3 regions of the Paenibacillus sp. FSL R7-0216 genome follow, and region 3 is predicted to be linked to each of the others. Evidence: riboswitches for the same ligand, from Rfam matches in the RefSeq annotation. Region 3 holds a riboswitch; each other region holds the start of a gene.

Region 1 (9,973 bases), 770 kb from region 3:
TGCCCATTCTTCGCCGAATAAGCGCGTTACGTTTCGTTACGCTCGCGCGGCACCGCCGTCTCCTTAATCATCGCTATTCCTCGTGCTCATAGAGGGTGAGGCTTTCGATCTGGTTAATCGCTCGGCGCAGTTCCCGGGCTTGTTCCCGGTTAATGTCGCCATTCTCGAACATGCGGCTGATTTCCGCGCGTTCAGCGTCCATGACCAGCAACCGCAGCTCTTCCTTCTGAGCTTCCGTTTTCTCGCTGAATGGATCCGCGGTGCCTTTAAGCCGGGCGATCCCACGCTTGTAATCCAGGATGACGAATTGGATCAGGTTGTCCGATTCGTTCCCTTTCTTCAGTCCCTGCAAGTGCTCGAGTGCGGCTTGCAGCGCGTGGATTTGGATGGTTCTTCCCTCGGCCTTCATGGCGAACTCCTTGTATTTTCGTTTCGCGCGCCGAAAGTCTCGAACCGCACTGCCAACCAGGAAAAAGAAGCGAGCACGGCCGCTTTGCGACAGCTTCTCTTCCCGTAACTCCAGCGCCTTCTCGAAAGCCTCGAACATCTCTTTGTCCATGCCTCCGTTTGCCATCACCTGTTGGATGTAGCCGCGTTCCACCTTCAGTGCAACACGGTGCAATTCGGTGATTTTACCCAGCATGGCCGGACGATCCGGACGCTGAGCTCCCCATTGATCCAAGGCCGGCTGAAGCAGCCGGCTATATTCGTCCATGAGCTGGTAGGCCGCTGTCTTGTTGTCGTCGTTCATTTCTTCCTTGATCTTGTTTATCGCTACCCGCAGCACGCGGGTACGGGCTTCATTCATATCGAGAAACTCGTCGGTCTCTTCGCCGGGCGCGCCCCCTTTGCTAAGCATAGGCAAAAAGATCGTGGCCACAATCAACGTAAACAAGATGACGCCTGCCGCCAAGAACAAGATCAACGATCGTTCCGGGAACGGACCGCCGCTGGCGACTACATAAGGGATCGACAATACCCCGGCCATCGTGACTGCGCCGCGAACCCCGGTCAGGGTCAGAACCAAGCTGGATTTTATCGTAGGTTTGTCAACCTCGCCGACTTTAGCCTTCCGGTATTCATAAATGGCAAAGAAATGCGACCAGATGAAGCGAATCGCCAAAATCCCGATCCCAACAACAAGCGCGTAACCGACTGCCAGCACATTGTTAATATTCGGGTTGTCGACGGTAGCCTGCATCGATGACGGGATGTTCAACCCAAGCAGCAGGAAGACAATCCCGTTCAGGATGAAGAGCACGGTGGACCAGATATTTTCCGTTAACACCTGTTCCTCCGCCAGCATCGTTTCCGTTCGCTCCCGCAATAGGGAATGCACGATACCGCCCACAACCACAGCAATAACACCGGAAGCGTGCAGGAACTCCTCCGTGACGATAAAGATCAGGAACGGCGTCAGAATTTGCAGCAGGGAATGCAGCGTGGCATCCTTGATCCCTTGTTTGAGCAGGGAGAACCGAATCCAGGTCATGATTAAGCTGAGCACCAGTCCCAGTAAGGCTCCGGTCACGAACATATAGGAGAAATCGAACACGGCTTCCCGCAGCGAAAAATACCCCGTAACAACCGCAGCAACCGCGTAGTTAAAGGCTACCAGGCCCGAGGCGTCGTTGATCAGCGATTCCCCTCGGACGAGATTCAGCACCTTCTCGGGGAGATGAATTCGCTTGGCGATCCCGTTGACGGCCACCGGATCGGTAGGGGACAGAATCGCGGCCAGTGCGAATGCCGCGACCAGTGGAATGTCGGGAATCACCGCATGAATGAGGTAACCGCCACCCAATGTAGTTAATACCACCAAGATAATTGCGTTCCCCAGAATCGCCCCGCGCATATTCCATAGTTGGTCGCGGGGGAAATACCTGCCGTCGTTGTACAACAGGGGTGCAACGAACAGCAGCAAGAACCATTCTGTCTCGAGTTCCAGTGAAAACCCGTTAAAGGCTAGCGCAATCAGAATCCCAAGAGCGATTTGCGTCAACGCGGTAGGGATCAACGGGATATAGTGGCTGATGATGTTGGAGGCTACAAGACAGATCAGAAGCATAATTACGGTAATCAGTAAATCCATAAATGCTAACGTCCTTCCGATGTTCCGGCACTGGGCCGATTTGGTAGTTAATCATAGCATATCCCGTTTTTTTAAACCGAAGTTAAATGGGACAAACTTTTTTTGCGAAAAAATGCTCTTCCGCAGAGCTAATGCAGAAGAGCCGCCATCATTTATTGCGCCGTTCTTGTCCTTACAGGTCGTCGAACCCGTTGTCGTCGCCAACCTTGCCATAATTACGGGATTTGGCCTCGAAAAAGTCCGTTTTCGTCGCGTTCAGCGCCTCGTCGGAGAACGGCTTGATCCACGGCATGCAGTTGATATCGACGCCTTGGTACGCTTTGTCCAGACCCATCAACGTCAGTCGCTTGTTGGCGATATATTTGATGTAATCGGACAATTCGTTCAAGTCGATGCCTTGCACATCTTTTAGCGTATAATGCGCCCAATTCGTTTCCAGCTCGACCGCCCGGTCGATCGTGCGATAGGCGTAGTCGATGTTTTCTTTCGTGTTCAGCTCCGGATAATCGACCAGCAATTGCTTGAACACTTCGGCAAAGAAGTAGCAATGCTGATTCTCGTCCCGCTGGATATACGAAATCATTTGGCTGGTGCCCATCATTTTCTGATCGCGCGCCAGGTTGTAGAAGAAGGCGAATGTACTGTAGAAGAAGATGCCTTCAAGAATAAGGTCAGCAACCAGGGCTTCAAAAAACGTCTGCGGCGTCGCGTTATTACGGAAGTTCTGATAGATGTCGGAGATGAACTTGTTGCGATCCAGCAGCACCGGATCATGCTTCCAGTATTCGAAAATCTCTTTCTGCTCCTGCTCCGATACGATCGAGGACAACACGTAGGAGTAGGATTGGTTGTGTACCACTTCCTGCTGACCGATGATCGCCGAAATCGCCTCCAGCGACGAGTCGGTGAAGTAACGTTTTACGTCGCCAACGAACATCGTTTGCATCGAATCGAGTACCGCCAGCAGCGAGATGTTGATCTTAAAGGTGCGCTGCTCTTCCGAATCGAGCAGGGCAAATTGCTGCGCGTCCTTGGCCATCGGGATCTCATCCGCGATCCAGTGGTTGAGCAGCAGCACTTTGTACAGCTTGTACATATGCGGCATGCGGATGTCATTCCAGTTCAAGATGCCCGAGCTTTCGCCGCCGATGATCCGCGTTGATTTGTTGGGGGCTTCGGTGTTGAATATCGTTTGAAGTTGCATGGGATTTCGCTCCTTAATTTGTAGTGGATCATGCGGGAGGGGGCCGCCGGCTGAAATGTTCTTACGATCGCTGTTGCTCGCGGATTTCTCTGATTGAACTGGATTCAGAAGTTGTAGAAATCCACTCGCAAAGGCGACCTAGCGCATGCTTCCGAAGTAGCTTTCTTTCAGAAAGCTTTTAGCTTCTTCAGAATCATTTCACCTCGGTTCAATGAGCTTAAGATCTGTGTCCTAGCTCATTGAACCCTTTGGCCCATTCCCCGCATGTATTATTACAAAGCCGTGAGCGCATCCCCCGCAGGGGATGGCGCCGCCTAGCACGCAGTGGCATTTCAAACGCCCCTGCCGCTCAATTTCATTAAAAGTAAGTGCATCCCGAAGGGACAACGACTCATTCGCACTCGGTTCTCGCCAAAACGCCCCAAAGTCGCAGTCACCGCCCTGCAGGAGCGCCTGAAGTAGAGCGGGCCCGAAGGGCGAGAAGCGGCTCATCCCGCCAAAGTCCCTCGGGTGCGCCGACAGCAGCAGTTATGAGCAGCACGGTTTACCAGGTCACCCGGGTGCGCCCAAAGTAAGACGTACCCGAAGGGGGAAAAGCGTTCCACGAGCCAACCTAAAGCGTATCCCCGCAGGGGAGAGCGTGCAGGAGCGCCTCAGTCACTCCAACGTTCCTCTCATTGCGGGAGCCCAGAGGGCAGCAGGCCCTCGGGCGCCCTCCCTTACGGTAAGGGAGGGGTGGGGAGGGATGAGTCCCCTATGAGGCACAACTTTCGCACTCCTCAATCGTCAACGCCCGACTGCGCACATAATACGTCGACTTCAGCCCGGCCTTCCAAGCATGCAGGTGCAGCTCCAGGAATTCGGTGGCTTTGATGTCCGGCCGCACGTACAGGTTGAAGCTTTGCCCTTGGTCGACGTGGCGCTGGCGAGCGCCGGCCATGTCGATCGACCAGTGTTGGTCGATCAGGAACGCTGTCTTGTAATACCAGATCGTTTTTTCGGACAGATCCGGTGCCGGGTTAGCGATCTTGTACGTCGTCTTCTCCTCATAGGAGAGCAGCTCATACAACGGATCGATGCTGGCGGTGGAACCGGCGATGATCGAGGTCGAGCCGTTTGGCGCGATGGCGAACATCCAGGCGTTACGGACGCCGTTCAAGCTCACTTCCTTCTGCAGCGCGCGCCACTGTTCGGTCGTTACGTATTTGCCTTCGCGCGTGCCGTCCGTGTAGTTCCGAGCTTCAAAGTAATGCCCCGTTTCCCAGTCGGAACCGGCAAACTTCGGATATTTCCCTTTTTCTATGGCAAGCTCCATGCTGGATTTGACCAGCAGGTAGTTGATTTTCTCATAAAGCGCATCGTTGTACTCCACGGCCTCCTTGGATTCCCAACGGATGCCCTCGAGCGCGAGCAGATGGTGCAAGCCAAACGTGCCAAGGCCAATTGCCCGATATTGGCTGTTCGTGTATTGCGCCTGCAGCACTTCGATATTGTTGATATCGATGACGTTGTCCAGCATCCGCGTCTGGATCGGTACGAGCCGCTCCAGCACGCCAGCCGGCACCGCGCGGGCCAGGTGGATCGAGTTCAGGTTGCAGACGACGAAGTCGCCCGGAATTTTGGACACGACGATCCGGGTTTGCCCGTCCTTCGTTACCAGTTCCTCTTGCTCGACGACCGTCGGCGATTGGTTCTGCATGATTTCCGTACACAGGTTGGAGGAGTAAACCATCCCGTGCGTGCGGTTCGGGTTCGCTCGGTTGACCGTATCGCGATAGAACATGTAAGGCGTACCGGTCTCCAACTGTGATTTCAAAATCCGCTTCATGATATCGATCGCCGGCATCGTGATGCGCGAGAGGGTAGGGTGGGCGACGGCTTCGGCGTATTTTTCGCGGAAGCTGCCCTTTCCGAACTCCTCATCATAGAAGTCCTCCAGACCCAACGGACGTCCGTTCTCATCCTTCCAGCCCATCGTCTTCTTCACTTCATGCGGGCAGAATAGATTCCATTCGCCGCGAGCTTCTACCGCCTCCATGAATAGGTCAGGCAGGCAAACGCCGTGGAAAACGTCATGCGCACGCATCCGCTCGTCCCCGTTGTTCAGCTTCAAGTCGAGGAAGGCGAGAATATCCTTGTGGAAAACGTCCAGATAAACCGCGATCGCGCCTTTTCGCGTTCCGAGTTGGTCGACGCTGACGGCGGTGTTGTTCAACTGGCGGATCCAAGGGATGACGCCGGAGCTGGTATTCTTATGGCCGCGGATATCGGAGCCGCGAGCGCGGACTTTGCCGAGGTAGACGCCGATGCCGCCGCCCATTTTGCTCAGTCGAGCCACGTCGGTGTTGGAGTCGAAGATGCCCTCAAGGGAATCGTCTACGGTATCGATAAAGCAGCTGGAGAGCTGACCGGCGACTTTTTTACCGGCATTGGACATGGTTGGGGTTGCGGCGGTCATATAAATGTTGCTCATCGCCCAATACGCTTCCTTCACCAATTCCAGGCGTTTCTCTTCCGGCTCCTTGTGCATCAGGTACATCGCGATGACCATATAGCGCTCCTGCGGCAGCTCCATCGTCCGTCCGTCGAAATCGGTAGCGAGGTAACGCTCGGTCAGCGTCAGTAGGCCAATGTAGTCGAACAGCAAATCGCAGGAAGGGTCGATCGTGCGGCCCAGCTCTTCAATTTGCTCTTTCGTGTAGCACTCGAGCAGCTCTTCGCGGTAGATGCCCAGCTTGCACAGCTCGGAGATGAGGTGGTGGAACGAGCCGTACGGCTCCTCGGGGTAAGCTTTGTAACGGCGGTTGACCGCTGCTTTTTTATAAAGGGAAGTGAGCAGGGAACGGGCAGCCGCAAATTTCCAATCCGGTTCGTCTTTGCTGACGAGCTCCAGGGCGGACATCGTAAAGGCATTGCTGATCTCTTCGCCGTTCACTTCGTCGCGACGGAGCTTGGCATTCACGCCGCGTAATAGGCGTTCTTTATCGAGGTTATGTAATCCTTGCAAAATACGGTCGGCATAGACGCCAAGGCGCTCGCCGTCAAACGCAAGTTGTCGGTTGTTTGGTTTGGTCACTAGAGTGGGCATGAGAGGAATCCTCGCTTTCGTGAAATAAGTTGGAATGAATGCTGCAGTCCGCCTGTGTTTACCGCAAATCTTGAATTTTCAAATTGCAGATAACGGGTGAAAAAAGGGGGCGCAAGGGTACTCGCGCTCCGTGATGAATGTTGTCAAACTGTGACAAAGGTCACAGGCTTTTAATTATACCAGAAACTTCTATTGTTCGTGATCAAAAAGTCAGCTTTTTAGAGGTACCTAGAAAGAGAACATGGACTCCCATAATACGGGCTTTCCCTGCCGCAGGCTTTGCTGAATATCGACCAGCCGCTGGTTGGAGCTCCCGCGATAGAGGAGGGAAGGGTCGCGAAGCTCTTCTACGAATCTTCCGTCAACCAGCACCTCGCAGCGCCTTAGCAGCTCGTATGCAGGTGAGCCAGAGCGTTCTATGATTTCTTCGTAGGTATAACCGCTGTAAATCCAAATCGACACAGGCCCTGTCTCCGCAACCAGTCGGTCGATAAACCCGCTGACTTCAGCGGCGGAGAAGAAAGGGTCCCCGCCAAGGATCGATAAGCCGCTTAGCAGGGGGTTATTTTTAACGTCATGAATGATTTCGGCTTCGCGTTCCAAAGTAAACGGTTCGCCGTAATCGAAGTTCCAGGTCTTCGGGCTGAAGCAGCCCTTGCAATAATGACGGCAACCGCTGATAAAAATCGCCGCCCTCAAGCCTTCGCCTTCATTAATAGATTCGGGATAGTAGCCGCAAAGATTCATACGTCGTGTTTGACCCGGTCGCGCACTTCCGCTTGTTTGGCTGCATTAAACCGCGTTTGGAAATCGCCGGTCAGGTAGCCCGTCACCCGGCGCAAGCGGCGGATATGCACATCGTTCTCATGGCTGCCGCAGGAAGGGCAGGTTGCCCCGATAATCCCTTCGAAGCCGCAAGCCGAGCACCGGTCGATCGGATGGTTGATGCTGAAATAGCTGACCTGCTGCTGCAGGGCGAATTGCACGATTTTCAGGAACGCTGCCGGGTTGCTGCGGGCATTGCCGTTTAGCTCGATATAAGAGATCGCACCCGCGTTGCAAAGCCCGTGGAACTTGGCTTCCAGTTCGATTTTTCGCGCGGCACTGAGGTTGTAGTAGACCGGGATATGAAATGAATTCGTGTAGTATTCGCGATCCACGACTCCGGGAATCGGGCCGTATACCGCACGGTCCCGTTTAGTGAATTTGCCGGACAGGCCCTCCGCCGGGGTGGCGAACAACGTGATGTTCAGATTATGGATTTCGCTTTGGCGGTCGCAATAGTCGCGCATGTAGGCGATCAGATCATACGCTTTCTGATACACCGCTTCGTCTTCGCCGTGGTGTTTGCCGTACATGGCCTTCATGCATTCGGCCAAGCCGATGAATCCAATGGACAAGCTACCGTGTTTGAGCAGATCGCCAACCGCGTCGTCCGGTGCCAGCGCCTCGCCGCCCTCCCAGACCCCTTCACGCATCATGAAATCCGAAGCCTTCGCCTTCTGAGAGGCTTGGATGTTGAAACGGTGCAGCAGACCCTCCAGCGCGATATCCATATAATGCGTCAGCTCCCGGTAGAAGCCGCGCTCATCGGCCTCCTTGCGATGGCCCAATTCGATCCCGTGCTCCAGGCCTATTTTGACGAGGTTTAGCGTATTAAAGGATAGATTTCCTTTGCCGGACAGATGGTTCCGTCCGAAACGGTCGGCCAGCACCCGGGTGCGGCAGCCCATCGTAGCGAATTCCGTATCCGGATTCGTCGGATCGTAATACATCAGGTTCAGCGGGGCATCCAGGTTGGCGAAATTCGGATACAGCCGTTTGGCTGAGCATTCCGCAGCTTTCAGGAACAGGGAGTAGTTTGGTTCTCCTGGATTTTGATTGATCCCTTGCTTGCATTTGAAAATCTGAATCGGAAAAATCGGCGTCTCCCCGCTGCCTAGCCCACGCATGGTCGCGGTGAGCAGGGAGCTGATTACCAGCTGTCCTTCCGGCGAGGTGCAGGTTCCGTAGTTAATGCTGGTGAACGGGATTTGTCCGCCGGCCCGGCTCGACATGGTGTTTAGGTTATGGACCAGGCTCTCGGCTGCCTGCAGCGTTTCGCTTTCGGTTTCCTTTAACGCATATTTGAAGGCTTTCGGATACCCGTCTCGGAGGTCGCTGCGGCTCATGGCAATGTCGCCCAACTCGGCGCTGGCATCGCCTTCCTCAAAGTAATCCAACCCTTTGCGGAAGTACTTGGCGAATGATTTGGCCACGTACGGGGCGAGATCGAAGTCCAGTTTGTTCGCGGATACGCCGCCGTATTGGGAGTTTTGCTGGGATTGAAAAATGATCGCCACCAGCGCCATCGCCGTCATGATGGAGGATGGCGGGCGTACGCTGCCGTTCCCGGTATTGAAGCCTTCGCGCAGCAGCTTATCGAAAGGGATAAAGATGCAGTTGGTTGTGCCGATGGCGTATTGGTCCAGATCGTGGACGTAGACAATATTGTCCTGGATGGCTTGGACCAAGCGGGCCGGCATCACGAAATGGTTTGCGTACCATTTAGCATACTCGCTTCCGAATTTACTCATCTTGCCGGAGAAGCTCTCCCCGTTCAAATTGGCGTTCTCACGCAGCACCTCGAGATTTCGACTGTGCACGATTTCCTCGCCTAATTGAATGACTTCATCCAGCAAGGTGTCTCGGCCGGTATACGTCTGGTTTAGCAATGCCATAACAAAGTTCTCCTCCCGATAAACTGAGTTTTTACTTCATATAAAAGGGCATGTCCAACCCGACGAGGGTGGACATGCCCGAATGCGCTGCATCATAACGATCACGTTGGGCATAGAAATAGAAGCCCTAAGGTTCAGCGGCAAGCGGACACCATCCCTGTTCCTCGCAGGTTTTCCGTCGGTGTCTTCCAAACGGGCAGGTCTCCTGGCTTTCGGGTCATTGCTGACGCCTTCCCGCAGCCTTAGAATCAAGCCGCAGTGGCATAAAGGTCAGACGAACGGCTGGGCCTTCAAGACGATTCGATGAACGTTTCGTCTCTAGCGCCTAGCTACCGATTACAGTGGCGGGACCGCAGCGGCTTTGCACCGCACTTCCCTTTTAAGGTCCGGAGGCTTGTCCGCCGGATCACCCGTTCACACTATATTTTGTTGCGTTGATCTAAGGATAGCCCAAGATGTTGTGTTTGTAAACCGAATTTTTACCATGTAAATGACCTGAAAACGTCGTGAAAATCTCCAGTCCTTATAACGATGCGGAGAGTGGGGGACGAGGGAGAATTGTGAACATTTATGAATGGGACTGAGGAACTAGGAGGATGGTTGGGGGCGGCAACTGTTTTTCGAACGGTGTTGGCTAACGGACTGAGAAGTCGTTATTTCTGCAATTTCTGACGAATAAGAAATCTAACGGACCCCAAGGCCCTTATTTGGTGCGAAGACGTATAAATGGGGCAGATTCTAGGCAAATAGCGGCTCCAAGGTCCGTTAGAAAGCGAAGTTCGGATTCCCGGGACAAATAAGGTCACTACAGTCCGTTAGAGATCGGTTGATCTTCAAGTGCAAGGATGGGTAGAATGGAGGTAGGTTGA
Region 2 (9,973 bases), 870 kb from region 3:
AACGCCGGAGAAGTGACGAACAGCGTGGAAACCCTCACCGGTCCTGTGACGGCAGGCGGAAACGTCATTTTGAAGGCGGTTTTACAATAAAATTTAGGTAGTAAGGAAAGGATGGTTTGTGCATGCTAGCTTTTCTCCAGAAAATCGGTAAGTCATTGATGCTGCCGGTTGCAACACTGCCTGCGGCGGCGATTCTGCTCAGGTTCGGCAGCATCGACTACATCAAGGATTTTCACCTGGGGGATGGGGTAGGGGGATTTCTCAACACGTATATCGCTCCGTTCCTGGCAGCAGGCGGGGGAACGATCTTCGACAATCTTCCGCTCATCTTTGCTGTCGGCGTAGCGATCGGTTTGGCCGGAGACGCGGTAGCCGCTTTGTCCGCTGTTATCGGTCATCTGATTTTGCTGAACGTGCTTGGTAGAGTACCCGGCATTTTCCCAGGACTCATGCAATCCGCCGATACCAAATTGGACATGGGCGTTCTTGGCGGGATTATCGTAGGTTGCATTTCGGCCTATCTTTACAAACGGTACCATAATATCAAGCTGCCGGATTGGTTAGGGTTCTTCGGCGGCAAACGTTTTGTTCCCATGGTTACCGCGATAACGATGGTTGTTGTCGGGTTGATTTTCGGCTTGATTTGGGGCCCGGTTCAAACCGCCCTGGATATCTTCGGAGATTGGGTAACCAGCTTGGGCGGCTTCGGTTCGGCTATTCATATCGTTGCCAACCGCTTGCTGATTCCGTTTGGTCTTCACCACATCATCAACTCGATCGTTTGGTTCCAAATCGGAGACTTTACCAATGCCGCTGGCGACGTCATTCACGGCGACTTGTACCGGTTCTTCGCCGGCGACAAAACGGCGGGTATGTTCATGACCGGCTTCTTCCCGATCATGATGTTTGGTCTTCCGGCCGCTGCCTTTGCGATTATTCATACGGCTAAACCGGAAAAACGCAAAATGGTTAGCTCCATTTTCTTGGGGGCCGCATTGGCTTCTTTCCTGACAGGGATCACGGAGCCGTTGGAGTTTGCCTTTATGTTCGTTGCTCCGCTGCTCTATGCCGTTCACGCTGTTCTGTCGGGGATCGCGGCTTATGTTACTTACGCGGTCGGCATGAAACTGGGCTTCGGTTTCTCTGCCGGTTTCATCGATTATGCGATCAACTATCAAATCTCGACCAAGCCGTTGCTGCTCATTCCGATTGGTCTAGTTACGGCAGTCGTTTACTATGTGATTTTCCGCTTTATGATCGTCAAGTTTAATTTGAAAACGCCAGGTCGTGAAGACGCAGAAGACATTGCCGAAGTGGTCGAGGAATCCCCTGCCGGAACAGGTAAGGTAAGCAGCGACAACCGTTCGGCCAAAATCCTGGCCAACATTGGCGGACCGGATAACATTGAGTCCGTGGATGCGTGCATTACCCGCCTTCGCCTCGTCGTCAAGGACGATAAACAGGTCAACGATGCCGCTTTGAAACAGCTGGGCGCATCGGGTGTCATGAGACTCGGCAAAGGCGCAGTCCAAGTCGTGTTCGGACCACAATCCGAAGCGATCAAGGATGACATCAAAAAATTGCTGTAAGGCAACGCACGTTATACAAAGCAGGGCGGAATCGCACTTCCGCCTTGCTTTTTTATTTTACGGTTCAAACGGGAGAAAGGATTCAAAATTCTGTCTAAACCTTGTCAGCCGGGCCTCGACTTAAGTAAAGTTAAGTCGATGGAAGACGGGTTAAAGGAGATTCTTTGATGTCTTACAAATTCACGAAATGGCTGATTTTGATCGTTCCGACGTTGGTTGTCGGGGTATGGGAGGTGGTGCGTCACCAGTTTCTCATGCCTTATGTGTCAATGGAGCTGGGTAATGTGTTAACGCCGATCCTTTTATTCGCAGTGAGCATTACCTTGTTGTACCGCTGGTTTGCTTACCTGGAACGCATGCAGGAGGAACTGCAGCGGGAAAGGGCGCTGAAGGTTCGGCTGGAACAGCGGGAACAACTGGCACGGGAGCTTCATGACGGCATTGCGCAATCGTTGTTTTTGCTCTCTGTGAAAGTGGACCGGGCTGAACGCCGGCAGCCGGCGTCAAACGGAGCTTATGACTGGAATGAACTGCGCAAAACGATTCATGAAGTGAATCGTTATGTGCGCGAAGCCATATCTGACCTTCGAATTCCGTCGAATGTGAAGGAAGGCGAAACAGATGAAACTTCAATGTCGTCGCTCGTCCGCCGGATCGCCGCCGAGCAGCAGCTCACTTTGCGTTTGGATTGGCATCTAGAGGAAACCCATTGGCTGCCGAAAGCGAAGATGGAGTTGTTATCCTGTGTGCGAGAAGCGGTTGTCAATGCAGCGAAGCATGCGAGGGTGCAAGATATCGAGATCACGTCATTGGGAGATCAACACAACTTCGTCATGAAAATCATCGATCATGGATGTGGTTTTACGCCGGAAGATGCTCAGAATGGCCGCTACGGTCTGCAAATTATGCGGGAGCGGGCGAACGAGATGGGTTGGGAATTGCTTGTCGCTTCCCGGCCGGGAAGAACAACGATCGAAATTCGAGGAGGAGACGGTTGTGATGAAGGTCCGGGTACTGGTCGTTGACGATCACCCTCATGCGCGGGAAGCCATTGGGGAGATCTTGGCCGAGGATGAAACGTTCGAAATTGTGGCTTATGCGGAAAATGGAGATGAGGCGATGGCCCAAACGGAGCGTTGGATGCCTGATTTGATCCTAATGGATATCCGTATGCCTGGAAAAGACGGTTTAGAGGCAACCCGTGAGATCAAGCTGCGCTACCCTTACGTGAAGATCGTCCTGATCACGGTGTCGGATGACGCCGCTCATCTGTTTGAAGCGCTGAAGCAGGGGGCTCAGGGGTATCTGCTCAAAAATCTGGAGCCCGGGACGTGGCTGGAGTATTTAAGAGCTATAGCCAGCGATGAAGCGCCTTTGTCCAGTGAGCTGGCCTTGCGTATTTTGCAGGAGTTTCCGGTGACCAAGAAGGAAAGCGGCGAACAACCTCCGTTAACATCCCGCGAACGGGAAATCCTTGGTTGGGTAGCCCAAGGCATGACCAATCGGGAGATCGCTGGGGTCCTGCACATTTCGGACCAGACCGTCAAAAACCATCTGAAAAACATTCTGCAGAAGCTGCATTTGGAGAATCGGGTTCAATTGACGCGATATGCTCTGGAGCAGGGATGGATCGATCGTCGAAGCTGATATTCCGTACGGATATGCCAGGCGATGTTGTTGTGATGGAAATCACAAGTCGTGATTGCTATCCGTTCTAAACTAGGATTAGTTCCTAGTTAAAGAAGGGGGAGAAGCGGATGAACCATCGTCTGAAGGCTGCGGTTTGCTTGCTAGGCGGAATGCTTCTGCTATCGGCGTGCACCGACGCCCCGGGGCGCTACATCGGCGGTTCGGAGCCGGCGACGGAAGCGAAAGGACCGGTGAAGTCGTTTACCGTCCATGCCAGCCCATCGGGATACGACACAACCGAAATCAAGGTCAAGCAGGGCGATACCGTGCGGATTACGCTGGAAAATACACAGGGGATGCATTCGCTAAAAATCAAAGGATACAATAAGGAAGTTCGGGGTGGCAAGACGATGACCTTCACGGCGGATCAAGCTGGGACCTTCGAGTATTCCTGCAACATCTCCTGCGGTAAGAATCATAAGGAAATGAAAGGTACCTTGATCGTAAAATAATAAGCTGACGGCTCATCACAAGATGAGGCCGCCAGCTTTTTTTGATTAGAGGATAAGGTCATGAGCTTAGTCCGTCCTCAAAAATACCCCAACTGCTCCTTCGCCGCCTCCGACATGTGTTCCGGTGACCAGCGCGGTTCCCACACGATATCGACCTCCGGATTCTGGATTCCGAGCTGATCGCTGAGCACCCAGCGAACGCCACCGACGATCGTATCATGCATCGGGCAACCTGGCGTTGTTAAGGTCATTTGGATGTATACCTGGTCTTCTTCTTCCCGAATATCGTAAACCAGCCCAAGATCAACGATATTGACTCCCAACTCGGGATCATAAACTTCACGTAGACTTTCGCGGATTTGATCAATTCTACTCATGGATAGTACCTCCGTTTATATTGTCATTAATGAGCAAAAACTAGCGCAATCAATGCGATGTACGCCACCGAAACCATCGACAGCACGGCACCACCGGCGGCGATGACAACCTGCGACCCGAGGACCAGGCCGACGAGAACCGTTAAATTGGCGCATAGGATCAAGGTCAAGCCCAGATTCGCTTTCCGCTCATCAAGCAGATCGGCCAACAGCGGCGTTCCCGGGCGGCCGGCTTGTTTACCGTATTTGTGGGTCCACCACAGGAACGGCACGATCTTGGACATGTATCCAAGTACGGTGAACGAAACCCAGCAACCGAGATAAACCCAACCGACCGTAAGCACGGTACGGCTGTCCAGCAAGTGATCGGGGGATACGAGCGCCCGTATTGCAAACACTACAGCAAAAATCGCAAAGATTTGGCTCCCCGTTACCGTCCACTCAATGCCTGCGCCGGGGCTGCGCTTATGCCGTTTGCTGCGAATTTGCAGCAGATGGACGTTAAAGCTTAGTACGGCCAAGACGATTAACAACAGCGCAGCGACTTTGTAGCCTGTCGGCAATCCGAACAGGAAAGAGGTCGCTCCCAGCAAGACGCCCGCGTTCCAGAAACCTAGGACGACGTACTCTAGGCGGGTTGGATAATCATGGGACAAATAAAACATCGGTAATAACTTATAGCTGAATCCGGTAATCAAAAGCCCGAACCAGCCCAAAGTGCCCAGCCAGATGTGAGTGCCAAACAGATTTTCGTGCAAGTTGTTATAAAGACCGGTAGCGAAGTTAATCCCCATCGCCATACCGGATAAACCCGTGAGCAGCAGATACAGGACCGCGCAAGCCGTACTGATCGTGATCGCGTTCCACGTTCCGGCTCGTCGCAGCGTAGCGGCCATGTTCCAGACGAACAGGACGATGCCCGAGAACGCTACGGTCGCAAAACCGCCGATCCAATACGTATCGCCTTGAATGAAGCCAAACAGCAGTCCGAACAGCCCTACGGAAAACAGCGCGTAATGAATATACCCAAGACGCTCGCTGTATAAGTTGGACTGCAGGATCACATTAATCAATTGATAGACAGCCCCCATGGCCAGCATGGTCGCCCATCCCAGTACGAACAGATGGACCTGGAACCAGCCGGCCGGGCCTCGAATGTCATCACCGAGCCAGCCCGTGAGAGACATGAAAGAAGTGGCGTGAAACAGGACGAATCCGAAGATCCCCGTAACGATAAATAGAAAGGGCAAGCGGGACATGGCCGGCATCAGGTTCACCTCCTTAAGGTTTGCGGATTTGGACTTTAGCGGTTCCGTCCGGTTGTTCTTCTACCGTGTAGGTACAGCCCAAGCTGTTTAATTCTTCGATTAAAAAAACCGGTACCCGGTCATTATGAATGTGCACCTCGTCGCCAGATTTGCAGCGATCCAAGGCGGCCAGCGTTCGCACCATTGGCTGCGGAGGTTCGAGTCCGCGGTTGTCGAGTTCAATGAGGTTGGAGGAGCGTTCGACCGAAGCGTTCTGCGCCTTTGGGGCAACCTTAGCCTCATCGACGGTCTCCAACCAGGATTTATTTTTCTTATGGACAAACGTTGTTATCCAATGTTCCTTGTCGTGCATGACCGATTGGCCGACGAGCCCCTTCATCTTCAGAAAACCAAGCAATGGCGTGGGTTTGAAGGTGGCGTGCAATACGAAGATATCGTCTTTCCCCAGCGTTTTTACGGTGTCCATGATCAGCTGGAACGGCTCCATTTTACTCTTGAGCTGCTCCCGGACGTCCAATTCAACGATTTTGGCCTCTTGTCGTTCCATTGAGCTTCACCTCTTTCATGAGATTGCAATCGGGTTATCGTTTCTTAATGGCTCATCGCCGGTGCTCCATTATCCTTGCCATCCCGAGTCACCCGCAGGATGGCGGTAGCCCCCAAATAAGCGTCGTTCAGTTGATGGGTTAAAATCGGATAATCGCCTTCTTCTGTGACGGTAAACTCGACAACTGCACCTCCACCCGCCGGAAGCAGCACGGTTTGCATGCCGTACAGCTCATTCTTTGGGTTACCATCCAGATAGACGTGATCAAAGGTGGTGCCGACCACATGGAAGGAAGATACATGGTTGGGGCCCACATTCACAACGTAAAGCCGAACCTTATCGCCAACCTTGGCGAGGAAGGGATGTTCTTTTAGCGTGTGGTCATCGCCGTTAAATACGACATATTCCGGATCGCCTTGTTGGAAAGCATCCATATCGTTCTCCGCGTACCATTCGCTTTGGACGATCGTATATTCCTGATCGATATCCGCATCCGTAGGGTAACCGTCCTTCGGTTCGACGATGATCATCCCATACATTCCGTTGGCTACGTGAAGCAGTACTGGACTTACTCCGCAATGGTACATGAACACGCCGGGTGTATCTGCAGGATAGGTAAACGTTCCTTGCTCGTCAGGCATCACCTCGACGAACTTCTGGCTGGGAGCGGCATGGACGGCGTGAAAATCCATCGAATGCGGCATTTCAGGGTCTAAATTGTTGAGCGTAAATTCCAGTTGATCGCCTTGCTTTACGCGCAATACCGGGCCAGGTGCCGTTCCGTTAAACGTCCAGGCATTATAGATGACGCCTTCCGAGATCTCAATGTCGGTTCGTTGAGCGGTCATCTCGATGTGTACGGTATTTCTCTCGCGATGGACGACCGGCTCGACTGGCGGATGATTGATATGCTGCGCTTCCTCATGAGGAGCGGCTTCACGGACTGGAGGCTCCTCTGAAGGGAACGCAAACCAGGCGGCTGCGATCATGACCAGACCGGACAAACCTAGTAAGGACCACTTCAGAATGTTCCGAGATTTCATGAGTCATTCCTCTTTCTGTCGTTTATGTGTAAGCCCATGGCATTCTTGTTTGATTAGTTTCATCGTACGATGGGTTTGGGAGTCGAATTGTGATATTAATCACTTGAAAGTTGTCGAAAATGTTGTCATAAATATTTAAATTCCGATGTGTTTGGTATTGTATTCGCCTGGGACATCAAGTAAGATGGGAGGTATATTCCAACCGAATATCGCGGAAATAGGTGTTCCGGCCTTGCTTGGCCGGAGCTTAAAAGGGAAGTCCGGTGCAATGCCGGCGCGGTCCCGCCACTGTAACGGAGGAGTCGGATGCATCGAATGCCACTGGTGATCAAGTCACCGGGAAGGCCGCTTCCGGCGATGATGCCGAAGTCAGGAGACCTGCCTATTTCAACGGCACTGCTGTACCTACGGGAGATAGGGAGGTGTTAAAGATGCAAGCCATCGAACAAATGATCGAAGGTCCTCTTTAGCCTATGTTGCTATCGGGGACCTTTTTTGTGTTGCAAACTATGGGTGTCATCAAGCCAAACGATGAGGAGGAAGTCAACATGGGGAACATGAACATAGTTAGCGGAAATCTGGGATATCCCAGAATCGGCGGACAACGGGAATGGAAGAAGCAAATTGAAGCCTATTGGGCAGGGAAAATTGCAGAGTTAGAGCTGCATGATCGCTTGATGGAAATCCGGCTGGGTCATCTTCGTTTACAGCGGGATCGGGGGATTGACGTGATCCCGGTCGGTGATTTTACCTATTACGACCACGTATTAGACACTGCGACGATGTTCGGACTGATACCGGAGCGGTTTGATTGGAACAGCGACAAATTGCCGCTGGATCTGTATTTCGCCATTGCCCGGGGGAATGACCAGGCGGCGGCTAGCGAGATGACGAAGTGGTTTAATACCAACTACCATTATATCGTGCCTGAGCTGGGGCGTCGGGATCCGAGGGTAATCGTCAACCGCCCGCTTATGGCTTATTTGGAAGCCAAACAGGAGCTGGGCATAGAAGGTAGACCCGTGGTGCTTGGGTTGTTCACCTTGTTGAAATTGTCTAAAGGAGAGACGGCGGACCAAGTCGATGACTGGATCGAGAAATTATTGCCTTTATACGTACAGGTATTACGAGAGTTGGAAGCGGCTGGCGCCACATGGGTGCAAATGGACGAACCGGCTTTGGCCGTCTCTCTAACCGAAGAGGACGTTCGCCGGCTTGACTTGATTTATCGGACGATCGCCCGGGAAGTCCCTGATCTGCGGATCATGCTGCAAACGTATTTCGATGCCGTCGAAAGGTACGTTTCGCTTGCAGATCTGCCGGTGCATGGCTTGGGACTGGATTTCGTGCACGGCCGGGACGGGAACCTGGAGGCACTGCGTCGCTACGGATTTCCTGCAGGCAAGACACTTGGTGCAGGGCTTATCGATGGACGGAATATTTGGCGTACAGATTTAGACGAAACGCTAAGCCTGTTGAAAGAGATTTCTATGTTAGCCGGAGAACCGGGGTTGATCGTGCAGCCTTCCTGCAGCTTGCAGCACGTCCCGGTATCCGTGGCGGGCGAAGAGCGCTTATCCCCGGTGTTACGCGAGGCGCTGGCGTTTGCCGAGCAGAAACTGGAGGAGCTAACGAGCTTGTGCAAGGCGGCAAGCAGTGAGGGACCCGAACCGGTGCAGTTCGCGGAGAACCGCCGTGCGCTGGCCGCACTCGCCGCAGATCCGGCCCGGAGCCGTGTTGCGGTGCGGGCGGCGGCGGTGCAGGCTGCTGTAGCCCCGGCGGAGCGAACTAGCGAGTTTGCACAGCGGCGGCTCTTACAGCAGGCGACATGGCGGCTTCCGTTCCTGCCCACAACGACGATTGGCAGTTTCCCGCAGACCGCCGAGGTTCGGGCAGCGCGGCAGAAATGGCGTAAAGGCGAGTGTAGCCGGGAGAAATATGAGGGATTTATCCGGGAGGAGATTCGCAAATGGGTCGAGATCCAGGAGGAACTTGGGCTTGATGTGTTGGTCCACGGCGAGTTTGAACGCACCGATATGGTGGAATTTTTCGGTGAGAAGCTGCCGGGCTTTGCATTTACGCAGGGGGGCTGGGTTCAGTCTTACGGTACGCGTTGCGTCAAGCCGCCTGTGATCTACGGGGATGTCGAGTTCGCCGAGCCGATGACCGTCAAGGAAACCGCCTATGCCCAAAGCCTGACGGCTAAGCCGGTTAAAGGGATGCTAACGGGACCGATCACGATCTTGAACTGGTCATTTGTTCGAAGCGATCTATCCCGGGAGCAGGTCGCCTATCAAATTGCCTTAGCCTTACGTAAGGAGGTCGAAGCGTTAGAGCAGGCCGGTATCGGGATGATCCAGGTGGACGAGCCCGCCTTGCGCGAAGGTCTCCCCCTCAAGAGGAAGGATTGGTCGAACTATCTGGACTGGGCGGTAGAAGCGTTCCGGGTGACTACCTCCTCGGTCTTGGATACAACGCAAATTCATACGCATATGTGCTACTGCGAATTTGAAGATATCCTGGAGGAGATCCGAGCGTTGGACGCCGATGTCATTTCGATCGAAACCTCACGCAGCCATGGCGAGTTGATTCACAGCTTTGAGAAGCAGACGTACCCGCTCGGGATTGGCCTTGGCGTTTACGACATCCATAGCCCGCGTGTACCAACCGAAGCCGAGATGGTCTCTTTGATCGAGCGCGCGCTTCAAGTGCTGGACCCGGGATTGTTTTGGATCAACCCAGATTGCGGCTTAAAAACCAGAGGGCAAGAGGAGACCGTCGCCTCCCTGCGGCAAATGACAGCGGCTGCTGAACAGGTTCGCAAAAAATACAAGCAACTGTAATTGACAAATGATTAGTTACCCATTATCATAACTATTGTTCGATTAGTTACAGTTTATTTTAAAGTAACTATGAAAAAGAAAGAAGATAACAATAGAGAACATGAATAATGGAGGGAAACTAGATATGTCTAAAGTTTTATTCGTGAAAGCCAATAATCGCCCGGC
Region 3 (9,973 bases):
TCAGGCCTGGATATTGGCAATCTGGATCTGACACCGTTTATGGAGGACTATCTCAGCTTTTATTTGATGATGGTCCAGATGGATGCCGGGGACAAAAGCGTGCGGCTGGAGCATTTCATCGTGGAAAATGTGCTCTCCGAGTTGATTGAACGCCATGGACGGGGGTTTGTTGTCAGCTACGACCGGCAAAGTCTGCTGGGACTGATTACGCCGCGGGATCCGGAACGAATCGGACAGTTTCAAGACGAAGTGAAGGCACATATGAAGCACTATTTGAAGGTGCCTTTTCAGATCGTCCATTCAGGTCTGAACAACGATTTCAAGATGGTGCCGCAGGTGGTCATGCGCATGAAGCAGGCCTCCGATTCGCCGGTCACCTTGCTGGATCCAGCGAAGGGCAGCGGGGAGAAGGCAATCGATGTTGCCTTGCAGTACATCAAGGAGCACTACAACGAGGATCTCTCCCTGGAAAAGGTCGCCTCCATCGTCTACCTGAACTCGGCCTATTTCAGTCAGCTGTTCAAGCAGAAGGTCGGGCTTGGCTACAAGGAGTACGTGACCTCGCTCCGGCTGGAGCAAGCGAAGCAACTCCTGCTGAACCCGAAGCTGAAGGTCGCGGAAATCGCCGAATACATCGGCTATCAGGACATGCGGCATTTTACGCAGATGTTCCGCAAGAAATATAACGTGACGCCCAATGAGTACCGGCAGCAGCAGAACATTAATATTTTGCTGGCTAGCGGCGGGATGAAGGAGTCGCAGGTGAAGTGACAAACGGGATTGCCGGGACTGCCGGGATTACTGGGATTACTCGGACTGTCGGGACTGCTGCTTTCGTGCTCTTGACCAAAAACCTGCAATTTTACATCTTTTTTCGCGGAATAGACTGTCCTGGAGAAAAAGCCTGTAAAATACAGTTTTTTTCGTGTCATAGATGGAAATCGGCCAGTTGGCCGCAAAAACCTGCACTTTTGCAGGTTTTTTGCTTTTTAGGGGACCTTTGGCGGCAAAAGCCTGCACAATTGCAGGTTTTTCCTCATACTAGTCGTGAGAGGAAGTTCATTGACGAGAACGTATGTTCGTAATATAATGCAGCCAAAAGGGAGGCTGCAGGAATGAATCTATATGACAAGCTGACCATCTTGACGGATTCGGCCAAATATGATGTATCGTGTTCTTCCAGCGGGGTTGAACGGGGAAGCGGGGCGAACGGCGACAGCCGGACGGTAGGAAACACCGTCGCTTGCGGCATTTGTCACAGCTTTGCCGCCGACGGACGTTGCATTTCGTTGCTCAAGCTGCTGATGACAAACGCCTGCATTTATGATTGCAAATATTGCGTTAACCGCCGATCTAACGACACGCGCCGCGCTGCATTCACGCCGGAGGAGCTGGCGGAGCTGACGATGCATTTCTACCGCCGCAACTACATCGAGGGCTTGTTCCTCAGCTCCGGGATCATGCGCAGCCCGGATTATACGACAGAGCAACTGATCCGGACGTTGGAGCTGCTGCGGAACCACTACGGGTTCGGCGGCTATATTCACGTGAAGGCGATACCCGGTGCCGATCCGGCGCTGATAGCCCGGCTTGGGCTGCTTGCGGACCGGATGAGCGTAAACATCGAGCTGCCGTCGCAGCACAGCTTGCTTCAGCTTGCGCCGGATAAGAGCAAGGAGGCGATCCTGAAGCCGATGCGCGCCATCCGTCAGGGCATCCGCGAGAACGGTACCGATCTCGTGAAATACCGTCACGCCCCCCGGTTTGTGCCCGGCGGGCAAAGTACGCAGCTTATCATCGGGGCTACGCCGGACAGCGATCTCAGCATCCTCAACCTGACGGAGGCGCTGTATCGCAAATATGAGCTGAAGCGGGTGTATTATTCCGCCTACACACCGGTGGCGGAGCATACACTGCTGCCGTCGCTGGATACCAAGCCGCCTCTGCTGCGGGAACACCGCTTGTACCAGGCGGACTGGCTGCTGCGGTTCTACGGCTTTGAAGCCAAGGAGCTGCTCGAGGAACGCACGCCAAATTTTAATTTATTCATGGATCCGAAATGCCATTGGGCAGTCCAGCATATCGATCGTTTTCCGGTGGAAGTCAATACGGCTCCTTATGAAACGCTGCTGCGCGTCCCGGGGATCGGAATACGAAGCGCTAAACGGATCGTGGCTGCGCGGCGAACAGGGCGGCTTGATTTTCATGGCTTGAAGAAGCTAGGGGTCGTGTTGAAGCGGGCGCAATACTTCCTCACATGTTCTGGACGTCGGCTGGAAGGACTGAAGGTGAACGAAAGCACGATTCTAAGATCCTTGTTGTCTCGCAAGGAAATCGACATGTTCCTGCCGCAGCCGAAGGTGGAGCAGCTGTCGCTGTTCTCCGACGAGGAGTTGGCGGGGACGGCAGGAAGGGAGCTCGGAGCATGGCTGCTTGGATAAAGGAAGCGGCTTACGCTTATGATGGGAGCTTCGACGGTCTGCTAACCTGTGTGTTCGAAAGCTATGAACGCAAGGAAGAACTGGTTGATCTCCGCGCTGACGACGACCCGCAGGTGACGTTATTTGAGTCGAGGTGGGTGGAGACCTCACCTGAGAAAGCGTCCCGGGTCTACAGCGCCATCGGGCGGAGCATCTCGCCGGAGGCTCAGGAGCTCGTCCGCCGCGGGTTCTTGACTTGCGAGCCGCAGAAGGATTTGTTAATCTATCGCTTCCTGCGGCTCGGATTCTGGCATGGGCGTGCAGCTATGGATATGCTGACCGAGACTACGGTGCATCGGCTTCGCAAAGCGGTAAGACATTTGAATACGGAAAGTCACGCTTTGATGGGGTTTGTCCGCTTCTCGGTATACGGCGATGTGCTCGTTTCGGTGATTGAACCCAAGAACCGCGTGTTGCCGATCTTAGCCCCGCACTTTAGCAACCGTTATCGGCATGAGGCGTTTCTGATCTACGATCAAACTCATCGCCAGGCGCTGATCCATCGCCCGAAGGAGGCGACTCCGGAGCGGACGGAGATCGTGGATCTCGATGAGCTCGTCTTGCCGGAGGTGGGGGAGCAGGAACGGGTATACCGCCGGTTGTGGAAGCAATTTTACGACACCGTGGCGATCCGGGAACGGCTGAATCCTCGGGCACAAATGTCGCATATGCCCAAGCGATACTGGGCGCAGTTGACCGAAATGCGGGATGATTGAACATTCTGGTACAATGGGGAGATAAGGACAAGAGAGGATGTCGCTAGATTGAATCCAAGCTACAATTTGAAATCATCCCCCATCACATATATTTATCCTTTTGCCAGCCATGAGAGCGAGCGGGAGCTCTGTCTGATGGAGCAGCGCGCCCTGTTCGGGCAGGCTTCAGAGGGAGACGCTTATTTGGAAAGCCCGCTCCGGCTGCCGCCCAATCGCAGCCCGTTCGTGCAGCTGCGGTTAGATGTTTTGTTTGCTGCGCCTACACTGGATGAGCTTGGCGAGCTGGCATCGTTGCTGGATTTGGAGGGATGCACCTTCAAGGTCCGATATCTCAAAAACGGACGGCGGCAAACGTATGAAGGGGAGCGCGAGGCGGAGCGCCGGATCGGTGCCCAAGTTCGCGGCATCGCGGAGATGCGTGATCCAGAGGTAACCTTGGGTGTGCTGGCGCGGCAGGACGACTGGGTGCTGGGGATATGCCGAATCTCGGACCCGGTCTGGCTTGCGCACAAGGAGAAGCCGCATAACTACTCCACCGGGTTAACGACGGTGGTGGCTCGGGCGCTGGTCAATATCGCCGTGCCCAACCCGGAAGGTAAGCGAGCCATCGACCCGTGCTGCGGGATGGGCAATGTGCTGATCGAAGCGATGTCGATGGGGATTGACATCGTTGGCAGGGACATCAATCCTGTGGCGATTCGCGGAGCAAGAAGCAATCTACGTCACTTTGGCTATGACGATACAGGAATCGTGGAGATCGGAGATTTAAATGAGCTGGACGGGGCGTACGATGCCGCGATCGTCGACCTTCCTTACAATTTGTGTTCGGTACTAACCGCCACGGAGCGACGGCGGATGCTGGAAAGCGTAAAGCGAATCTCGACAAGAGCGGTGATCGTCTCCACCGAGCCGCTGGAGCAAGATATTGCTGAAGCGAGATTGATTGTTACGGACCACTGCGCCGTTAGCAAAGGCCATTTCGTTCGGCAGGTTTGGGGGGTTACAAGAGAAAAGTAACGTAATGCGTTATATTTTTTAGATTCCGTTTGATAGTATTGTTGCCTCCGATTTGCACTGTAAAGCCCCCCACTACCCATAGTGGGGGGCTCTATCATTGGGATCGTTCTGAATATATTCCTTCAAGAAACTCAATTGTGATGCGTTCCGCTTCGCTCCTCGGTGAAATTTCCGAAACTTGACGTAGCCGTTGATACATTTTGATTGTATTTTTTAGAGCGAGGTAGCAACTCTCAAAGCTGTGGATGGGAATGGTTCCTTTTAATTCTTCTACTTCCTCGAGCGCGTGTTTTTCTAGCTTTCGAACTCCTCTCGGGAGATGGCCGTTGTTAATGAGTACCAGCGGCCCCAACACTGCATTCCGCATAAATGTTATAGTATCGATTAATTCGAACAATTCGCCTCTTCCTAATTTTGTAGCGCAGTAATGCACCCATACCCAGAAACGGTCTTCAATCCATTGAGGATGAGGGATTGGGAAAGACGGACTTGTTTTACTAATGATAGATGTTATAGCAGCACCTCTCTCCCAAAGAATCAAAGGATTCTCAATTCGGGATCCGAGCTCATCCAGTTGGACAAATTTCAGGTCCACATGAAGAGGAGGTGGGCCATATAAACATATAAGCAATCTAGGTTCTCCGACGTGTTCGCCTGTAAATGCTGAAAGTAAGTTACCCAGTCTTTCGGCAATTGAGTGGCGTTGTTCCATGATCTCGCTTCGAAAAGCAGAATTGTACACAATGATTAAGTCCAGATCACTATACTCATCCATTTCCCCGTACATCATGGATCCACCTGCGAGAAGACCTATTATTCGTTGATCTTGACTCACATACTCAATGGCTTCCTGTATGAATTGATTGTGTAAAGGTAACTTCATGATAAGCACTCCTTAGATTGTGACCCATCAAAAGGGTATTATTATAAAATATCATATATATTGAGTATGCCGCAAATCATTGATCAATTTACCAGAAATAAATCGGGTACGCCAGACACAACGTTCTTAAAATGAACGTTCTCTTTATAGAAATCCGTCGATTATTTGCACCCTGTCTCGAAACTCCTAACTTTTTCCTTTTTATGACTCCAGTCCTATTTTATAATGTTAGCAAAGTTTACACATAGGGGTGGGGACATGAATCAACTTCGTTGGTTAGGAAGAAACGCCGTTTGGCTTGGCGTGGGATTGGCAGTTCTTCTCGCAGTTTGTGCGGTAGTAGCGAAGACGCCATGGTATATCACGGCTCTTGCGCTATTGACGCTCCTCTGCTTGGGTTATTCCCTGCTGCCGTCGGGAACCGGCCGGGGGACTGCGCCGTGGTGGGGACTGCTGGGAGGCAAGTCCGTTGCGGCGAGTGCGGATGAACCCGTGCGGAAGGAGAACGATTGGACAACGGTCTTCAATGAGTCGCTGGTGGCGGCGGATCGGTTGCAGGCGGCGGTCGGCGAAGTAGGCGGGAGCCTTGAGCAACTGCACAGGTTGGCCGACACGGCGGCGGCGGAGGATTTGAAGCTAAAGCACAGCAGCGAGCGCTCACTGGAACAGGTGCAGGAGAGCCTCGCTGCGATGGAGGAGGTTGCCGCATCGGCTTCCCAAATCCATGACGCCGCAGAGCATCTCCTAAGCCGCAGCGAGCACACCCGGGCCGAAGCGGTGCGCATGGCTGGGGCGCTTGAAGCGGCGGATGGCACGATCCGTTCGTTGGCCGATTCCCAGGAATCGATTGCCGGGCCGATGGAGGAATTGGAGGGGAATACGCGGAAGTTGGGCGCGCTGTACCGGAGTTTGGAAGAGATCGCCGGGGAGGTGGCTTTGCTGGCGCTGAACGCATCCATTGAAGCGGCCCGTTTGGGGGCTCAAGGCAAAGGTTTCGACGTGGTAGCCGTACGTATGCGTCAGCTGGCGGACCAAAGCACCGAAGCGATCAGCCGCTCTGCTCCGTTGTTCCGGCAGATTGCCGCGGATGTGGACCGCGTGAAGTCCACGCTGAAAGGCGGCCGGGACTCGGCGCTGGAGGGCATTTCCCTGATGAAGCGAATGGGTGAGGATATTCGTTTCATCGCGGAGGAAGTGGCCGGAGTGAATGGACTGGTTGCCGAGACAGGGCAGCGAAGCCGGGAGCAAGCCGAGCTGACGCGTAACATGGAAGCCATGCTGGGTGAGGTGCATGAAGCACTGAATCGAAGCATCATCCATGTGGAGGGGGCGCTGTCTCGAATGGAGTCTGAACGGGAGCATATTTCCAAGCTGCAGACCGTAGTCGTGGGGCTCGACCGGGCGCAAGGCGAACTGATGGTTTCGCTTAACTCCGTGCATTCGGGGACGGATTTGGCCGCCGGAGGTGAGGAAGCGGTGGCGTTGGGACAGGCCTATGCCCGGAAGCTGCTTAAGGCAGCCGATCAGCCGCGGTTCCTGGCGATGGAACCGGCTGGACACCGAGCCGCTCTGGAGGAGCTATTGGCCGCGGAACCGGGACTTGAAGCAGCTTGGTCAAACCGTGAGGACGGATCCTTTGTCGTGTCCATCCCGGAGGCTGGTTTGCTGAACGCCAAAGGTCGGGAATGGTTCCGCCGTGCTTTTGCCGGGGAAACGGTCGTCTCCGAGGCGTATATCTCAGCGATTACGAAACGGCGGTGCATGACGCTTGCCGTGCCCATCCGTCGGGACGGCGAAGCGATTGGCGTCCTGGGAGCGGATTTGTCTCTGGAGTGAAGTCGAAGACATGACGAAGCGGATTAGATATTGTCAGTTTCCCGCTTTTCCCCTATAATCCAATAGAGAAGAAAGCCTTAAGACAAGCGTACAAATTGTGCCCGTAGGTCCTGAAGCAGCGGTGAAGAACGCCGTGCCGCTTCGGGTTAAAAGGGAAGCCGGTGCAAATCCGGCACGGTCCCGCCACTGTAAACAGGGACGAGCTCACGATGCCACTGTCGCCCGCTAGGGAGATGGGAAGGCGAGCTTTCGTCGATACCTGGAAGTCAGGAGACCTGCCACGGGAAATCAAGACGGTCCTTCGAGGAAAGGATAACGTTCTGCCAAGAGTATCATGGCTTGGCGCCAGACTGTGGAGCTCTCCACTTCGTCGGCGCGCGGCATGACTTTGTAGACGTAACCCCATCCGCTAGGATAGGGGTTTTTCTTTGTTGCCGGGATGGTGTTCGGCTGGACTTGAAATCCGGCTGCACAACGTACCGCTGAAGCACGAGGCGATTCTTTACCAACTGGAATGAACAAAAAGGGGAGATTTGGAGATGAAGAACTGGAAACGAATCGCAAGCTTGGGCTTGTTGGCCTTGCTGCTGGTGCTGGCTGCCTGCGGTAACAACGCAGTGAATCAAGGAACGGGGAACGTTGCGGAGGCGACGCAGCAGACGCAAAACGCGGGAACAAATGCTGAAGCGAATCAACCAGCCGCACAGGAGACGACTTATCCCTATACCGTAACGGATTCCACCGGCAAGGAGTTCACGTTTGACGCAGCGCCGGAACGAATCGTTTCGCTGGCGCCGTCAGAGACGGAAGTGCTGTTTGCTCTTGGGCTTAATGAACAAGTCGCCGGCGTATCCGATTTGGACGACTATCCGGAAGCGGTGAAGGACAAACCGCGGATGGGCGGATTCCAGGTGAACGTTGAAGCGATCGTGGCGGCGCAGCCGGATCTCATTTTGGCAGCTAGTCTCATTGATGAGGCGACGGTCAAAAGCCTGACGGATATGGGACTTCAAGTGTTCCAATCCAATCCGAAAACGATCGATGCGGTTATGGAGCATATCCAAACGATTGGCAAAATCACGAATCACCAGGCCGAAGCGGACGAAGTGGTCGGGAAGATGAAGCAGGAGGTCCAAACCGTTACTGATGCGGTGGGTTCGCTGAGCGAGGATCAGAAGAAAAAGGTGTACATCGAGTTTTCCCCAGGCTGGACAGTCGGTAAAGGTGAATTTATGGATGAAATGATCACGTTATCGGGCGGCATCAACGTTGCTTCCGAGGTTGAGGGATGGTCCGAGATTAATGAAGAGCAGATTATTCAAGCGAACCCGGATGTCATTTTGTATGCAAAAAGCGTAATTGACGAGAACAACAAGACGTTGGCTGACATCATCAAAGGCCGTTCCGGCTGGGACCAAATATCGGCTGTGAAGGAGAATCGGATCATTGCTATGGACGATAATCTGCTTAGTCGTACAGGTCCTCGCGTGACACAAGGGCTAATCGAAGTCGCCAAAGCGATTCATCCGGATTTGATCCAGCCATGACGCGCGGCAGATTAGCCGGATATGGGGCGGCGGGACTCGTTCTGCTAGCGGTGACGTTGCTGTTCTGCATCGGCATTGGCTCTGTCTATGTTCCGGCAGGGGATATTGCGGCCATCCTGCTGCATCGGCTCCCGGGTCTTGGCCGCTTGATTACGCCGGACTGGGGCGCTGCGGCAGAGCAAATCGTCGTGCAGGTTCGCTTGCCTCGCGTGCTGCTCGGGATGTTGGTTGGCGCTTCGCTCGCCGTGGCGGGCGCAGGCTTTCAAGGCGTGCTGCGCAACCCGCTGGCGGATCCCTTTACGTTAGGGGTATCGTCAGGTTCGGCGATCGGTGCGGCTGTGCTGATTTTTTTCGGATGGCAGTTTTCGTTGCTTGGCATCTTTACGTTGCCTATGATCGCCTTCGTGACCGGGGCGGTTACGTTATGGATCGTGATCTGGCTGGCCCGGGAGAACGGGAAGCTGCCCATCGAAAGCCTGGTCTTGTCCGGCGTCGTGATGCAGTCTTTTCTAGGGGCGGTCGTGTCCTTTTTAACGGCGATGTCGAAAAAAACGATCAATGAGATTTATTATTGGACGATGGGCAGTTTGAGCTTGCGCGGATGGTCGTATACGGCCATCCTTTTGCCGTATTTGCTGGTGGGGGCCCTGTTCCTGTGGAGCCGGGCCAAGCATTTGAACCTGCTGGCTCTTGGTGAACGTCAGGCTTCCCACTCCGGGATGGCTGTGGAACGGACCAAACTGGCCGTGTTGCTCGTCGCCACGCTGATGACGGCAGCTGCGGTGTCGGTGTCCGGGGTGATCGGATTCGTAGGTCTGGTCGTTCCGCATATGATCCGACTGATCACCGGACCGAATTACCGCCTAATCATCCCGCTGTCCGCGCTAGGTGGGGGGATATTCATGATGTGGAGCGACCTGGCCGCCCGCTCTCTGCTGGCCCCTACAGAAATTCCGCTGGGCATCGTCACCGCGTTTGTGGGAGCGCCTTTCTTTGGGTATCTGCTGTACCGGAAGAAAAAGCAGAGAGAGGAGGAGCTGCGTTGATCGAGGTGCGGGGAGTTGCGAAGGCGTTTGGTCGCCTCGAAGTGCTGAACGAAGTGGATTGGCGGGTCGGCCGCGGCGAGTTTTGGGGATTGATCGGTCCAAACGGCAGCGGCAAAACGACCCTCCTGAACCTAATCTCAGGTGTGGAACAACCGGATTCCGGCGCGATTGCGCTGGAGGGGCGTCCGTTGACGGCCTACTCCCGCAAGGAACTGTCGCGTAAAGTCGCCGTTCTCCAACAGGACGGGCTTCCGTCCGTCGCGTTCACGGTTCGCGAGGTCGTAGAGATGGGCCGATTCGCCCATCAGGATTGGCGCGGCAGGGAGATAGGTGGGGCGGAGGCCGGCCGCCGCCTCATCGACGGCATTATGGAGCGCCTTGACTTGAAGGAGCTCGAGCATCGTCCGTTGGGCGTGCTGAGCGGGGGGCAGCGGCAGCGGGTAGCGCT

Evidence for each region. A riboswitch is a leader RNA that binds a small molecule or an ion and turns the genes downstream of it on or off. The one in region 3 is predicted to bind cobalamin.
Region 1: another riboswitch for cobalamin. It lies ahead of MKZ15_RS03120 (anaerobic ribonucleoside triphosphate reductase); the one in region 3 lies ahead of MKZ15_RS06525 (ABC transporter substrate-binding protein).
Region 2: another riboswitch for cobalamin. It lies ahead of metE (5-methyltetrahydropteroyltriglutamate--homocysteine S-methyltransferase); the one in region 3 lies ahead of MKZ15_RS06525 (ABC transporter substrate-binding protein).

What each region holds. Positions count from the first base shown of each region.
Region 1 is NZ_CP150222.1:738,124-748,096, forward strand. It holds gene MKZ15_RS03100 (Na+/H+ antiporter) at 74-2,092, opposite strand; gene MKZ15_RS03105 (ribonucleotide-diphosphate reductase subunit beta) at 2,265-3,296, opposite strand; gene MKZ15_RS03110 (ribonucleoside-diphosphate reductase subunit alpha) at 4,051-6,384, opposite strand; gene nrdG (anaerobic ribonucleoside-triphosphate reductase activating protein) at 6,613-7,131, opposite strand; gene MKZ15_RS03120 (anaerobic ribonucleoside triphosphate reductase) at 7,128-9,104, opposite strand; cobalamin riboswitch at 9,282-9,533, opposite strand.
Region 2 is NZ_CP150222.1:2,372,444-2,382,416, forward strand. It holds gene MKZ15_RS10640 (PTS glucose transporter subunit IIA) at 1-90, shown strand, start outside; gene nagE (N-acetylglucosamine-specific PTS transporter subunit IIBC) at 123-1,589, shown strand; gene MKZ15_RS10650 (histidine kinase) at 1,757-2,614, shown strand; gene MKZ15_RS10655 (response regulator transcription factor) at 2,589-3,236, shown strand; gene MKZ15_RS10660 (cupredoxin domain-containing protein) at 3,347-3,730, shown strand; gene MKZ15_RS10665 (iron-sulfur cluster assembly protein) at 3,808-4,107, opposite strand; gene MKZ15_RS10670 (hypothetical protein) at 4,134-5,375, opposite strand; gene MKZ15_RS10675 (DUF2249 domain-containing protein) at 5,389-5,922, opposite strand; gene MKZ15_RS10680 (multicopper oxidase domain-containing protein) at 5,967-6,965, opposite strand; cobalamin riboswitch at 7,168-7,366, shown strand; gene metE (5-methyltetrahydropteroyltriglutamate--homocysteine S-methyltransferase) at 7,523-9,808, shown strand; gene MKZ15_RS10690 (FMN-dependent NADH-azoreductase) at 9,933-9,973, shown strand, end outside.
Region 3 is NZ_CP150222.1:1,504,109-1,514,081, forward strand. It holds gene MKZ15_RS06495 (response regulator) at 1-771, shown strand, start outside; gene MKZ15_RS06500 (putative DNA modification/repair radical SAM protein) at 1,116-2,441, shown strand; gene MKZ15_RS06505 (TIGR03915 family putative DNA repair protein) at 2,426-3,196, shown strand; gene MKZ15_RS06510 (methyltransferase domain-containing protein) at 3,332-4,213, shown strand; gene MKZ15_RS06515 (nucleotidyltransferase domain-containing protein) at 4,308-5,096, opposite strand; gene MKZ15_RS06520 (methyl-accepting chemotaxis protein) at 5,355-6,932, shown strand; cobalamin riboswitch at 7,047-7,230, shown strand; gene MKZ15_RS06525 (ABC transporter substrate-binding protein) at 7,472-8,479, shown strand; gene MKZ15_RS06530 (iron ABC transporter permease) at 8,476-9,525, shown strand; gene MKZ15_RS06535 (ABC transporter ATP-binding protein) at 9,522-9,973, shown strand, end outside.